DNA from 3 places in the Clostridium sardiniense genome. Region 2 is predicted to be linked to each of the others. Evidence: predicted binding sites of a transcription regulator. Region 2 holds the regulator's gene; each other region holds the start of a gene.
The links. The regulator HrcA, encoded in region 2, represses chaperone genes, less so after heat shock. The targets are predictions, from matches to a motif close to TGTTAGCACTCNNNNNNNNNGAGTGCTAACA.

Region 1: a site for HrcA is predicted at 2,417-2,447, ahead of groES (co-chaperone GroES). Genes of this name have one in related genera too.
Region 3: a site for HrcA is predicted at 2,213-2,243, ahead of htpG (molecular chaperone HtpG). Genes of this name have one in related genera too.

Annotation. Positions count from the first base shown of each region.
Region 1 is NZ_JAIKTU010000003.1:70,439-75,207, reverse strand. It holds gene K5V21_RS03810 (DNA-3-methyladenine glycosylase family protein) at 1-6, shown strand, start outside; gene K5V21_RS03805 (HNH endonuclease) at 324-620, opposite strand; gene K5V21_RS03800 (4Fe-4S dicluster domain-containing protein) at 777-2,270, shown strand; gene groES (co-chaperone GroES) at 2,490-2,774, shown strand; gene groL (chaperonin GroEL) at 2,787-4,412, shown strand; gene K5V21_RS03785 (type IV pilin protein) at 4,557-4,769, shown strand, end outside.
Region 2 is NZ_JAIKTU010000009.1:56,439-61,207, reverse strand. It holds gene K5V21_RS11795 (hypothetical protein) at 121-561, shown strand; gene hemW (radical SAM family heme chaperone HemW) at 650-1,774, shown strand; gene hrcA (heat-inducible transcriptional repressor HrcA) at 1,948-2,979, shown strand; gene grpE (nucleotide exchange factor GrpE) at 3,007-3,621, shown strand; gene dnaK (molecular chaperone DnaK) at 3,689-4,769, shown strand, end outside.
Region 3 is NZ_JAIKTU010000013.1:50,575-55,343, reverse strand. It holds gene K5V21_RS15030 (beta-N-acetylglucosaminidase domain-containing protein) at 1-909, shown strand, start outside; gene K5V21_RS15025 (hypothetical protein) at 980-2,068, opposite strand; gene htpG (molecular chaperone HtpG) at 2,313-4,193, shown strand; gene K5V21_RS15015 (collagenase) at 4,522-4,769, shown strand, end outside.

The sequences.
Region 1 (4,769 bases), on a different contig from region 2:
GATTAACATAATATAAAAATATATTAATAGAGTATAATAAAATGAGTTTAATTTAAGTATATAGACATACTTAGATTAATCTCTTTTTTTATTGTAGAAGTATAGATAGATAAATATAGTTATAATACTTCTAGGATTATTAAATTATGGCGCAGAAGCCACAATTCTTGGAACTGTATTTACAATAATTCAATCTTACATTTTAAAGTACTTATTAAATAGAACTAATTTTAATAGTGAAGTAGTAGAAATCTTAGAGTAGAATATAAAGTTATAGCTATATAGATGAGTTCATTTTATCTATATAGCTAATTAAAGTTTTATTATCTTCTCTTTTTTCTATTTTTAGCCTTTTTTATTGGGATTATAGTTTCTCCAGGCATTTTTACTATAAAATTTAGATACTTCTTTATATTATCATCATCTTTAAGTCTTGCAATTGAAAATAATCTTGCTGCAAGTTCCTTGTTAGTATAAAGAGCATGAATTTGAGTATGACACATTCTACAAAGCATAGCAGTTGAGTAATGTTTTCCACCCTTTTCTTTAGGTATAAGGTGGTGTTCTGTTATTTCAGGAACTTGTCTATCACACAATTGGCATATCTGTTTCTCTGTCAAATAAATTCCCCCTTTTAAGAAATTTACAATAGTATTATATCAATAAATATATTCATAATCAAAAGAATAAATTAGAAGAAAACACAATTTATACACATAATTAATAGAAATTAAATGTAAAATTTATAGAGGAACAATTAATGTTTAGGAGGGATTATGTTTCAATTTGAAACTCAGCTAAATAAATTAAAACATGAGATTTTAACAGAGGTTGCAAAGCTAGCTAAAGAAGATAAATTAACTAAAGAGGAAATCGAAAAGATACCTTATAGAATTATAAAAGGTGACAAAGCTCTTTATAGATGTTGTGTGTATAAAGAAAGGGCAATAGTTCATGAAAGGGCAAAGCTTGCATCAGGATTTCTTTCAAATGGAGATTTAGAAGAGGATAATCTTATAGATATAAGACCAGATGAGCAGATTATATATGTAATTGAGGCTGCTTGCGATAGATGTCCAATAAATAAATATACAGTAACAGATTCTTGTAGGAATTGTCTTGCACATAAATGTCAAGAAGCCTGTAAATTTGGAGCAATTACTAATATAGGTGGAAGAGCGTATATAAATCAAGAGATGTGTAAAGAGTGTGGAATGTGTAAAAAAGCTTGCCCATATGATGCTATATCTGAGGTTATGAGACCATGCAAGAGAGCATGCCCTACTGGTGCTATAGAATTTGGTATAGAAGATAGGAGGGCTGTTATAAAGGAGGAAACTTGTGTCAATTGTGGAGCTTGTATGCTTGCATGTCCTTTTGGTGCAATATCAGACAAAAGTTTAATAGTTCCAGTTGCAAAAAGGCTTGCAAGAAAGAGAAAGATGTATGCAGTAGTTGCCCCTGCAATAACAGGGCAGTTTGGGATGAAAATTACTTATGGAAAGATAAAGAATGCAATTAAAAAATTAGGATTTGTAGATATGGTTGAAGCTGCATGTGGTGCTGATGGAGTAACAATACATGAATGTAAGGAATTTAAAGAAAGAATGGATAATGGAGATAAATATATGACTAACTCCTGCTGTCCAGCATTTTTAACATATATAGAAAATTTATATGGAGATCAAGTGAAAAATATATCAAATACAGTATCTCCAATGATTGCAACAGGAAGATTAATTAAAAAGAGAGATCCTGATGCAAAAGTTGTATTTATAGGACCTTGTACAGCTAAAAAGAGTGAAGCTGTAAAGAAAGGTATAAGTGATGCAATTGATTATGTAGTTACATTTGAGGAATTAACAGCACTGCTTGAAGCTTTTAATATTAATCTATGGGAATGTGATGATGAAGTGGTTAATGATGCTTCCATCTTTGGAAGAGGGTTTGGTGCCCATGGTGGATTAACTGCGTCTATTGAGAGTTTTATTAGAGAAAATAATATTGATACAGAATTTAAGCCTGTTAAAGTATCAGGTGGAAATGAAATCAAAAAGTCTATGGCCATGGCTAGAATAGGAAGATTAAATGGTAATTTTATTGAAGGAATGATGTGTGAAGGTGGATGCATTAATGGTGCAGGAACTATAGTGCCAGCACTTAGAGCTAAAGCTACGTTTAATAAAATAAATAATCTAGGAGAGAAGAAATTAATATCTGAAAATGAAACTATTGAAGAATTTGAAGATATTAATCTAGAGAGAAAATAAAATACAAAGAAAATAGTTATAAATTAAAGAGAATTAGAGTAATATAGAAATATATTACTCTAATTTGTTATAAATAATATATTTTGGGCAAAAATATTTTAATAAGTATTTGAATTTATTGGATAGAAAAGATATTATTATATTAGAATTAGCACTCGGTTAATGAGAGTGCTAATAAAAAGAGTTTTAAATAGACATATTTTAAGGAGGGGTTTTAAAATGGCTATTAAACCATTAGGAGACAGAGTTGTCATTAAAAATTTAGAAGCAGAAGAAAAGACTAAAAGTGGAATACTTTTAGCAGGATCAGCTAAAGAAAAACCACAAGAAGCTGAAGTAATAGCAGTTGGACCTGGAGCTATTTCAGACGGAAAGAGAATAGATATGGAAGTTAAGGTGGGGGATAAAGTCCTTTACTCAAAATATGCAGGAACAGAAGTTAAAGTAGACGGAGAAGAATATATGATATTAAAGCAAGAAGATATACTTGCAATAGTAGAGTAGGAGGTTTTTGTTATGGCTAAAATGATTAAATTTGGTGAAGATTCAAGAAGATCAATGCAAATAGGTGTAGATAAGTTAGCGGATACAGTAAAGGTTACGCTTGGACCTAAAGGAAGAAACGTAGTTTTAGATAAAAAGTTTGGATCACCTCTTATAACTAATGATGGTGTTTCAATTGCAAGAGAAATAGAACTTGAAGATCCATATGAAAATATGGGAGCACAACTTGTAAAAGAGGTTGCTACAAAGACTAATGATGTTGCAGGAGATGGTACAACAACAGCAACTCTTTTAGCACAAGCAATTATAAGAGAAGGACTTAAAAATGTAACTGCTGGTGCAAATCCAATGTTAATTAGACAAGGAATAAATATGGCAGTTGAAAGAGCTGTAGGTGAAATACAAGATATATCAAAGCCTGTAAATGGAAAAGAAGATATAGCAAGAGTTGCTTCAATTTCAGCATCTGATGAAACAATAGGTAAACTTATTGCAGATGCTATGGAAAAGGTAGGCAATGAAGGTGTTATAACTGTTGAAGAATCAAAATCAATGGGTACAGAACTTAATGTAGTTGAAGGTATGCAATTTGATAGAGGATATGTATCAGCTTACATGGTAACAGATACAGAAAAGATGGAATCACTTCTTGAAAATCCATATGTATTAATTACAGATAAGAAGATTACTAATATACAAGAAATACTTCCTATATTAGAACAAATAGTTCAAACTGGAAGAAAGCTTTTAATAATAGCTGACGATATAGAAGGCGAAGCTGTGGCAACATTAGTTGTTAATAAACTAAGAGGAACATTTACTTGTGTAGGAGTTAAGGCTCCAGGATTTGGCGATAGAAGAAAAGAAATGCTTCAAGATATAGCAATTCTTACAGGTGGAGAGGTTATTTCAGAAGAACTTGGAAGAGATCTTAAAGAAGTAACAATAGACATGCTTGGAGAAGCTGAGAGCATAAAGGTAACAAAAGAAAGCACAACTATAGTAAATGGAAAAGGAAGTTCAGATGAAATTCAATCTAGAATAGGTCAAATAAAAATTCAACTTGAAGAGACATCTTCAGAATTTGATAAAGAAAAATTACAAGAAAGACTTGCTAAATTAGCAGGTGGAGTAGCGGTAATTAGAGTTGGTGCTGCAACTGAAACAGAACTTAGAGAAAGAAAGCTTAGAATTGAAGATGCACTAGCTGCTACAAAAGCTGCGGTAGAGGAAGGTATAGTACCAGGTGGTGGAACTGCTTATGTTAATGTTCTAAACAAGGTAGCAGATCTAACATCAGATGTATATGATACTAAAGTTGGTATTGATATAATAGTTAGAGCACTTGAAGAACCAATGAGACAAATAGCAACAAATGCTGGTGTTGAAGGTTCAGTAATTATAGAAAAAGTAAGACATAGCGAAGTTGGTGTAGGATATGATGCATTAAGAGGAGAATACAAGAATATGATAAAAGCTGGTATTGTAGATCCAACGAAGGTTACAAGATCAGCACTTCAAAATGCAGCATCAGTTGCATCAACATTCTTAACTACAGAAGCTGCAGTTGTTGATATTCCTAAGAAAGAAGAACCAATGGCAGCTCCAGGTGGAATGGGCATGGACGGAATGTACTAAACTTAGAAGTGATAAAAAGAGGTCTAAATAATTTAGACTTCTTTTTTTATTGTTCTTTATGATATAATTTTGTAAAAAAAAGGCAATGATTAAAATGGGAGTAGCTAATATGCTACTTTACAGTAATTCTAAGGAGTTTGATTTATGAAAGAAATATTAAAAAAGAAGAAAAAAGGCTTTACATTAATAGAGCTAATAGCTGTTGTAGCTATCATAGGAATATTAGCTAGTGTTTTAGTACCGAAGATTAATGGATATATGCAAGAGGCTAAAAAAACAAAGGTTATGGATCAATCAAGAAAGGTTTTATTAGCTGTAGAGAGTTATAACATGAAAAATGATAAGCCTGTTGATATT
Region 2 (4,769 bases):
CTTAAATAGTTTAATTTATAATAAAATAAGTTTTTATAAATTAAAATTAAAGTTTAATTAAGTTGAGTGAAAAAAGATACTTTTTAATGTATAATAAACAAAAGAAATGGAGGGTGTCAGATGTTTTTAAAGGAACTTAACAATGAAGAGGCAGTAGCATTTGTAAATTTATTAGATCAATTTGCAAACGTAGATAATGAAGTTGCTAGAGAAGAAAAGAGATTAATAGAAGGTTATGTAAAGGAACTTGGATTAGAGAAGGATAAAGTTGGGATATTATCTTATGATGATATAGTAGCGGTTTTAAAGAAAAGTAAGGAAAGAATAAAAAGAATTATATATTTTGAATTAATTGGACTAGCTTTAGTAGATGGAAATTATGGAGATTTAGAGGTAGATTATTTAGATAAAATAGCAATAGACCTTGACATAAATAGAGCTCAGAAAATAGCATTTGCAAACTTTTTCTATAATTTCAAAGAAATACACGATTTTTCTGTAATAGAAACTGAGAATAAAGAATTAAAGCTGCTTGAAGAGCAAGCAGAAGCGTTACTATAAATTTATTAAAGAAGATTCTAATAAATTAAGATTAGAGTCTTCTTTTTTGTTATAATAATTAAAAGTAAAAGAAGAAGGTGAATTTAAAATGAAAGAAATTGCATTATATGTACATATTCCATTTTGCAAGCAAAAATGTTTTTACTGTGATTTTCCATCATATGCTGGAAGGGAAGGTCTAGAAGATGATTATATAAATTCTTTAATTAAAGAGATAGATATAAAGTGTAGCGATAAAGTTATTAAAAGTTTATTTATTGGAGGTGGAACACCATCACACTTAAATGAAGATAATCTATATAAGTTATTAAATAAGTTAAATTGCCTAAGTTATATAGAGAATGCAGAGAGGACTATAGAATGTAATCCAGGAACATTAACAGAGAGTAAGCTTAGAATTATAAAAGATTGTGGGATGAATAGAATAAGTATGGGACTTCAGACAACTAATAATAATCTGCTTAAAAAAATAGGAAGGATACATACAATAGAAGAATTTTGTGAAAATTACAATAGAGCTAGGCAGTTTGGATTTGAAAATATAAATATTGATATTATGTTTGGTCTACCAGATCAAAGTATTTCTGATTATGAAGAAACATTAAGGGGGATTATTAAGTTAAAGCCAGAGCACATATCATGTTATAGTCTAATTATTGAAGAAGGAACCCCTTTCTATAATATGAGTGAAAGAGGTATTCTTAATCTTCCAAAAGAAGATGATGAAAGACAAATGTATAAATTAACTAAAGATATATTAGAAGCTAATGGATATCATCAATATGAAATATCTAATTATTCAAAAGAAGGTATGGAATGTTATCATAATAAAGTTTACTGGAAATGTGAAGAGTATTTAGGAGTAGGAGTATCATCTAGCTCATATATAAATGGTAGTAGAGTAAAGAATATAGATAGTATAACAGAATATATCGAAAGAATATGTAGTGGGAAAGATATATATGAAGATGTTGTAAAAAATACTGCAAAAGAAGATATGGAAGAGTTTATGTTTTTAGGACTTAGAATGATCCAAGGTATAAATAAAGATGACTTCAAAAATAGGTTTAAAAAAGATATATATGATGTATATAGATCAGTAATTAAGGAGAATATAAAAAAGGGCCTTTTAAAAGAAGAAAATAATAATATTTATCTAACTGACAAAGGTATAGAACTATCAAATTACGTTATGAGTGAATTTATATTGTAAAAAGTAAAAAATAGAAGTAAATAGAAGAAAAATAAAGATAATATGGATTAAATCGAATAAATTAATATTAAAAAGTAAAAATTCTCGTTGACAAAAATAATCAACGAGAATATTATTTAAATATAGTCATTAGCACTCGTTGTTAGTGAGTGCTAATAAGTAGAGGTGATGATATGGTTATTGATGATAGAAAAATAAAAATATTAGAAGCTATTATCAATGATTACATTAAAACTGGAGAGCCAGTAGGTTCTAGGACAATAGCAAAGAATCATGACTTAGGAGTTGGATCTGCAACAATAAGAAATGAAATGGCAGATCTTGAAGATATGGGTTATTTAGAACAACCCCATACCTCTGCAGGAAGAATTCCATCAAGCAAGGGATATAGATTATATGTAGATAGTTTAATGGAAAAACCACTTTTAAGTAAAGAAGAAGATTTAAAGATAAAAGAATATGTTATAAACTCAGCAATGTTAGAAGTTAATAAGATAGTTAAAAATGCAAGTGCTTTACTTTCAGAATTAACACATCTTACATGTGTTGTAAAAACACCTTCTATGAGCATGAGCTATTTAAAATCTATCCAAGTTATGAATCTTGATGAGAAAAGCCTTTTAGCAGTAATTGTTACTGATGGTGGACTTATTAAGAATCAAATAATTAGAATTAATAAAGTGCCTTCTATAGAAGTATTAAATAAAATAAATATTATCTTAAATAAAAGGCTATTACATCTTTCAATAGATGAAATTAACTTGGAGGTTATAAATAACTTAAAAGTAGATTTACATGGGTATGAGGAAGTATTTAATGCAATGCTCCCAGCATTATATCAATGCTTAAAAGAAGATGATACATCTAGAGTATTTATGGAGGGTGCAACAAATATTTTTAATTTCCCTGAGTACAACGATATAGAAAAGGCAAAAGAGATATTATCACTTCTTCATAATAAAGATTGTGTTGTTGAACTTATAGAACCTGAAAATGATATAACAATAAAAATAGGTGATGAGAATTATATTCCAGAAGCAAGAGAGTGTAGTGTTATATCAGCTGAATACTCGCTAGGCGATAGTGCAAAAGGGACTATTGGATTGATAGGACCTAGAAGAATTAACTATTCAAAAGTAATCGCAATAATGGCACAGGTCATGAAAGAATTGAATAAGACTTTAAAAGGACAGTCTAAAAATTAAAGAAGACGAGGTGTGTATAAGGAAATGATAGATAAGAATGAAAATTTAGAAAATGAAATCAAAGATGATGAAAATATCATAGTTGATGAAGAGATAAAAGAAAATTTGGAAGAGCCAGTAAATGTAGAAGAGGAAGTAGTAGAAGAGTCTCAGGAAAATGATAATAAAAAAGAAGAGGATGAGTTAGAAATGTTTAGAAAGACTAAAGATGAAAACAAAAAATTAACTAACGAACTTGAGACTTTAAAAGATAGACTTCTAAGAGTTACAGCTGAATATGAAAACTACAGAAAAAGAACATCTAAAGAAAAAGAAGGTATTTATACAGATGCATGTATAGATGTACTAAAAGAAATAGTACCAAATCTTGATAACTTAGAAAGAGCTGTCGAAGCTAATGGAAGTGTTGAAGACATGAAAAAAGGTGTTGAGATGACTCTTAAAGGCTTCCAATCTGCTCTAGAAAAGTTAGGAGTTGAAGAAATAGCAACATCAGAAGGATTTGATCCTAATCTTCATCAAGCAGTAATGCATATTGAAGATGAGAACCTTGATAATAATTCAGTTGCTGAAGTATTTATGAAAGGTTACAAAAGAGGAGATAAAGTTATAAGACATTCAGTTGTTAAAGTAGCTAATTAAAATAAAAATAACATAAATAAAATATAAATTAATAGCAAGCTAGGTCTTGCGTTAAGGAGGAATAATTATGTCAAAAATAATAGGAATTGATTTAGGAACTACAAATTCATGTGTAGCAGTTATGGAAGGTGGAGAACCAGTTGTTATAACTAACTCAGAAGGTTCAAGAACAACTCCATCAGTTGTTTCATTCCAAGCAAATGGAGAAAGATTAGTTGGTCAAGTTGCAAAAAGACAGGCAATTACTAATCCAGATAAAACAATAATCTCAATAAAGAGACACATGGGAACTGATTATAAAGTTAAGGTTGACGATAAAGAATATACACCACAAGAAATATCAGCAATGATACTTCAAAAATTAAAAGCTGATGCTGAAAGTTATTTAGGAGAAAAAGTTACTCAAGCAGTTATAACTGTACCAGCTTACTTCAATGATGCTGAAAGACAAGCAACAAAAGATGCTGGTAAAATAGCAGGACTTGAAGTACTTAGAATAATAAACGAACCAACAGCTGCAGCTTTAGCATATGGATTAGAAAAAGCAGATCACGAAGAAAAAGTATTAGTATATGATTTAGGTGGCGGTACTTTCGATGTATCTATCTTAGAACTTGGTGATGGAGTATTTGAAGTATTATCAACAAACGGAGATACAAAGCTTGGTGGAGATGACTTCGATAATAAGATCATGGATTACATTGCAGACACATTCAAAGCTGAAAATGGAATCGACTTAAGACAAGATAAAATGGCACTTCAAAGATTAAAAGAAGCTGCTGAAAAAGCTAAGATTGAATTATCATCATCAACACAAACAAATATTAACTTACCATTCATCACAGCTGATGCAACTGGTCCAAAACATATAGATATGAACTTAACTAGAGCTAAATTCAACGAATTAACTCATGACTTAGTTCAAAGATCAATTGAACCAATGAAGAAAGCAATTGCTGATGCTGGAATTTCAGTAAATGATATAGATAAGATATTATTAGTTGGTGGATCAACAAGAATACCAGCTGTTCAAGAAGCAGTTAAAAACTTTACAGGAAAAGAGCCTTCAAAGGGAATAAATCCAGATGAATGTGTTGCAATTGGTGCAGCTATTCAAGCAGGTGTATTAACTGGAGAAGTTAAAGATG
Region 3 (4,769 bases), on a different contig from region 2:
GCTGAAGGTAAAATGGCAAGATACATTAGAATAAAAGCAAACGGTTCAAATACAGAAGGTAATTCAAGCTATTGGGTTCAATTATATGAGATTGAAGTTAACAAAACAGTACAGAACGAAGGAAATGATTATGTTGAGTTAGTTACAGGGAATCCAAAAGGAGAATTTAAAAACCTTTATGATGGAGATTTCTCAACAGCATATTCTCCAGAATCAGTTAAGACTGGGGATAATATTGTTTATAAGATGAGTAGAGTTACAGATGTTCAGGAATTAATGTTTTTACAAGATGATAAAAATATAAGCGATGCTAAAGTTAGCATTAAAGGTATCGATGGTAAATGGATTCAAGTTGGAAAGCTTGATGAAGAGTTTAAAACATTTGATGTTAAAAAAACAATATTAGAAGTAAAACTTGAATTTGATTCATCAAAACCATTACCTAAGATATATGAAATTATAACTAAAGAGGGTACTGTTGAAGCTCCAAAGGAAGTTGATAAGAGTAAATTAAAAGATTTGGTTAGTACTACAAAAAAATTAGACTTATCAAAATATACAGATGAGACAGCTAAAGTAGTTAAAGGTGCATTAAAAGAAGCAGAAGAGATATTAAATGATAAAGATGTGAATCAGGAACAAGTAGATAAGGCAGTTAAAAGTCTGCAAGAATCAATTGATAAATTAGTGGTTAAGAATGATAAAGAAAATAATGGAGATACAGATAAAGAGGAAGGTCCAAATACAAAACCAGGTGATACAACTGATAAAGATGATAGCAATACAGAATCTGGAGGAGCGAATAACAATAAACCAATACCTGATACAGGTAGAAATAATTTAGGATTTATGGCAGGTGCAATAGGATTTATTTTAGCTGGCATAAGTGTATTAAAAAAGAGAGGTTAATTATAATATTTTTAATAAAAAGCGAGTCATTTTTGACTCGCTTTAAAGATAATTCTATATATTAATATAATTATCTTAATAATAAAGGTCCTATAGGTTGTTGAGTTTGTAAGCTATAGTATACAACTTTATCACCGTGTATTCCACAGTATGCAGCTGAGTCACTATATATATCTAATAATCCATCTTGACCTATTTTGCCCATATTGAACTCATAATTTTCATTAGGTTCACATACAAATAAGAGTCCATAATTATTATCCTTTGTACTACGTAAAACATAAGAATAACCCTCATATAATTTAGGCTCAATATTGGCATGATAGAAGTCTATAAAGATTTTTTCTGTCATTAAATCAGGGTTATAATATCTAGTTATACATGGTTTACTAGGAGCTGCTGCAAAATACATAGTACTTTGTTTTTGAGTGTCTGATATACCTCTATATCTACAGTTATAATACTTTTGAGTTTTTTCTTTATCTGTTAATTTAGATTTTAAACTTTTAATAGCTTCATCATTAGCGCCTATAGATTGAAGTTTGTTAATTGATTTATTAGCAGCATTAAAATTATCATTCTTAATTGCTTCAGTCGCTTTTGATTTATAAGTAGCTACAAGCTCTTTCTTTTTTGAATCTATTGAATCTTTTAGTTTTTGTATATTACTATCATTACTATTGATAGATGCAATCTTATCTATCTCCTTATTAGCATTTGTAAAATCAGATTTATCTATAAACTTAGTTGCATTATCAACATATGTTGATATCAGTTTATTTTTTAGTGAGGCTATTTCTTTATTAGCCTTATCTTTTATTTGAGTAGCATTACTATCAATTTTTTCTAGAACATTTATTGCTTCTGTGTATTTTTCTTGTTTAGCTAGATTTAGTCCTTCGTCATATATTTTTGATTGTTCTTCAGTTAACTTAAGTAAATTTTTGGCGTCTTTTACTTCTGTAGAGTTTTTTATTTCCTTAGCCTCATTTATCATTGAGGTAGCTTCAGAATAGTTTCCGTCAGATATAAGTTTATTTGCAGTGCTTATATAATTAGAAAATTTAGTTTCCTTCCTATAATAGTTAAATGAAAATCCTCCAATTACGGCTATTGCACATATTCCTAAAATTATTACTATTAGTTTTTTCTTTTGCATTATGTATCCCCTCTAACTTCTATATTTAGCTAATAACATTATATAACAATTGTTAAGCAACTACTATTTAGAAATTTTAATATATAATGTATATAATGTAACTTTTATTGACATAAAATTAAAAATATGTTATATAAAAAGTATGGTTAGCACTCTCTAGATTAGAGTGCTAATTATAAGGTTTAAATAAATTATTACAATATGTAATTTAGTAAATGTTTTTATTATGAAGGGAGAATTAGATATGGAAAAGAAACAATTTAAAGCAGAGTCTAAAAGATTATTAGACCTTATGATTAACTCAATCTATACAAATAGAGAGATATTTTTAAGGGAGCTTATATCTAATGCAAGTGATGCCATTGATAAAATTTACTATAAAGCATTAGTAGATGATTCCATAAAATTTAATAAAGATGACTACTACATTAAGATAACTCCTGATAAAGAAAACAGAACACTAACAATTAGTGATACTGGTATTGGAATGACAAAAGAAGATCTTGAAGATAACCTTGGTGTTATAGCTCAAAGTGGGTCACTAAAGTTTAAGAAAGAAAATGAAGTTAATGATGAACACAATATAATAGGTCAATTTGGTGTTGGATTTTATTCAGCATTCCTAGTAGCTGATAAAGTTACTGTTATAAGTAAGCCCTTTGGAAGCAATGAAGCTTACAAGTGGGAATCAGAAGGGGAAGATGGATATACAATTGAACCTTGCACTAAAGATAGTGTAGGTACAGAAGTTATTCTTAAGATAAAAGAAAATTTAGAAGATGAAGATTATGATCAATACTTAAATGAATATAAATTACAAGCAATGATCAAGAAGTATTCAGATTTTATAAGATATCCAATAAAGATGGATATAACTACTAAAAAGCTTAAAGAAGGTAGTGAAGATGAATACGAAGAAGTTAAAGAGCTTAAAGTAGTAAATAGCATGGTTCCTATATGGAAAAAGAATAAGAAAGAACTTACTGATGAAGATTATGATAATTTCTATTTAGAAAAACATTATGGATTTGATAAGCCTTTAAAACATATTCATATAAGTGTTGATGGTATGATAAGTTATAATGCAATATTATTTATACCAGAAAATACTCCATATGATTTCTACACAAAAGAATATGAAAAAGGATTAGAATTATATTCAAATGGTGTTCTAATAATGAATAAGTGCGGAGACTTATTACCTGATTACTTTGGTTTTGTTAAAGGGGTAGTAGACTCACCAGATTTATCTCTTAATATATCAAGAGAAATGTTACAGCATGATAGACAACTAAGACTTATAGCTAAAAATATTAAAAATAAGATAAAAAATGAATTAAAGAACATGCTAAAGAATGAAAGAGAAAAGTATGAAAAATTCTATAAATCATTTGGAAGACAATTAAAATATGGTGTATATGATGACTTTGGAGCAAATAAAGAAGTGTTACAAGATTTATTAATGTTCTACTCATCAAAAGAAAAGAAACTAGTTACACTAGATGAATACGTAGAAAGAATGAAAGAAGATCAAAAATATATCTATTATGCAACTGGAGAATCAAATGAGAGAATTGAAAAACTTCCACAAACAGAAGCATTATTAGATAAAGGATATGAAGTTCTATACTTTACTGAAGATGTAGATGAATTTGCTATAAAGATGCTTATTAAGTATGCAGATAAAGAATTTAGATCAGTATCTGGCGGAGACTTAGGAATAGAATCAGAAGACAATAAAGAAGTATCAGAAGCAGATGAAAAAGAAAATAAAGAAATCTTTGAAGCTATGAAGGATCTATTAAAGGATAAAGTTACAAGCGTAAAAGAATCAAAGATATTAAAGAATCATCCAGTATGTTTATCAACTATGGGTGAGATAACTCTTGAAATGGAAAAGATTCTAAATGCTATGCCTAACAGTCCAGGTGTAAAGGCAGATAAAGTTTTAGAAATAAATATAAATCATGATGTATTTAAAGCATTAAAAGATGCATATGAGCATGATAAAGATAAGTTTAAACTATATACAGATTTATTATATAATCAAGCATTACTTATAGAAGGAATTGATATAAAAGACCCAGTTGATTTTACAAATGCTATATGTAAATTGATGAAATAAATAATAAAAATGAGTTTTAATAAATTAAACTGAAGCCTATATAGTAGACAATATAAAAAAGAGTGTCTATGTATATAGGCTCTTTTTTTTGTACAAATTTTATATAAAATGTTAAATAATAGTACGATTTCACTTCTTTCTTATGAATTATTTAAAATATAGTGATATACTTGTGAAGTATTTAACATATTTTTAATTATAAATATAGTGTAATTAAAAAATAAATTTAATAATAAAATCAATTATCTAAACTGATTGGTGTATGTAATATGCTTTTATAAATTAAAAGTATATTTATATAAATAATTACTTTACATAGGAGGATTTTATGATTACAAAAGAGAAAGGATTTAAAGAAAAATCAAACAAGTTAAAACTAATTAGAGAAGGGGGAGTAGCATTAACATTAACAGCATTTCTTTTATTCAATAGTTCAATTCCTGTATTTGCAGCACAGAAAAATCAAGTCAATAATACAGAATTAACTAGAGAAGTTAGTAGTAATGACTTAATTAAAAAAGATGTATATAAAAATGTAGTACCAACTAATAATATTCCACAAGGCTATGCAACTAA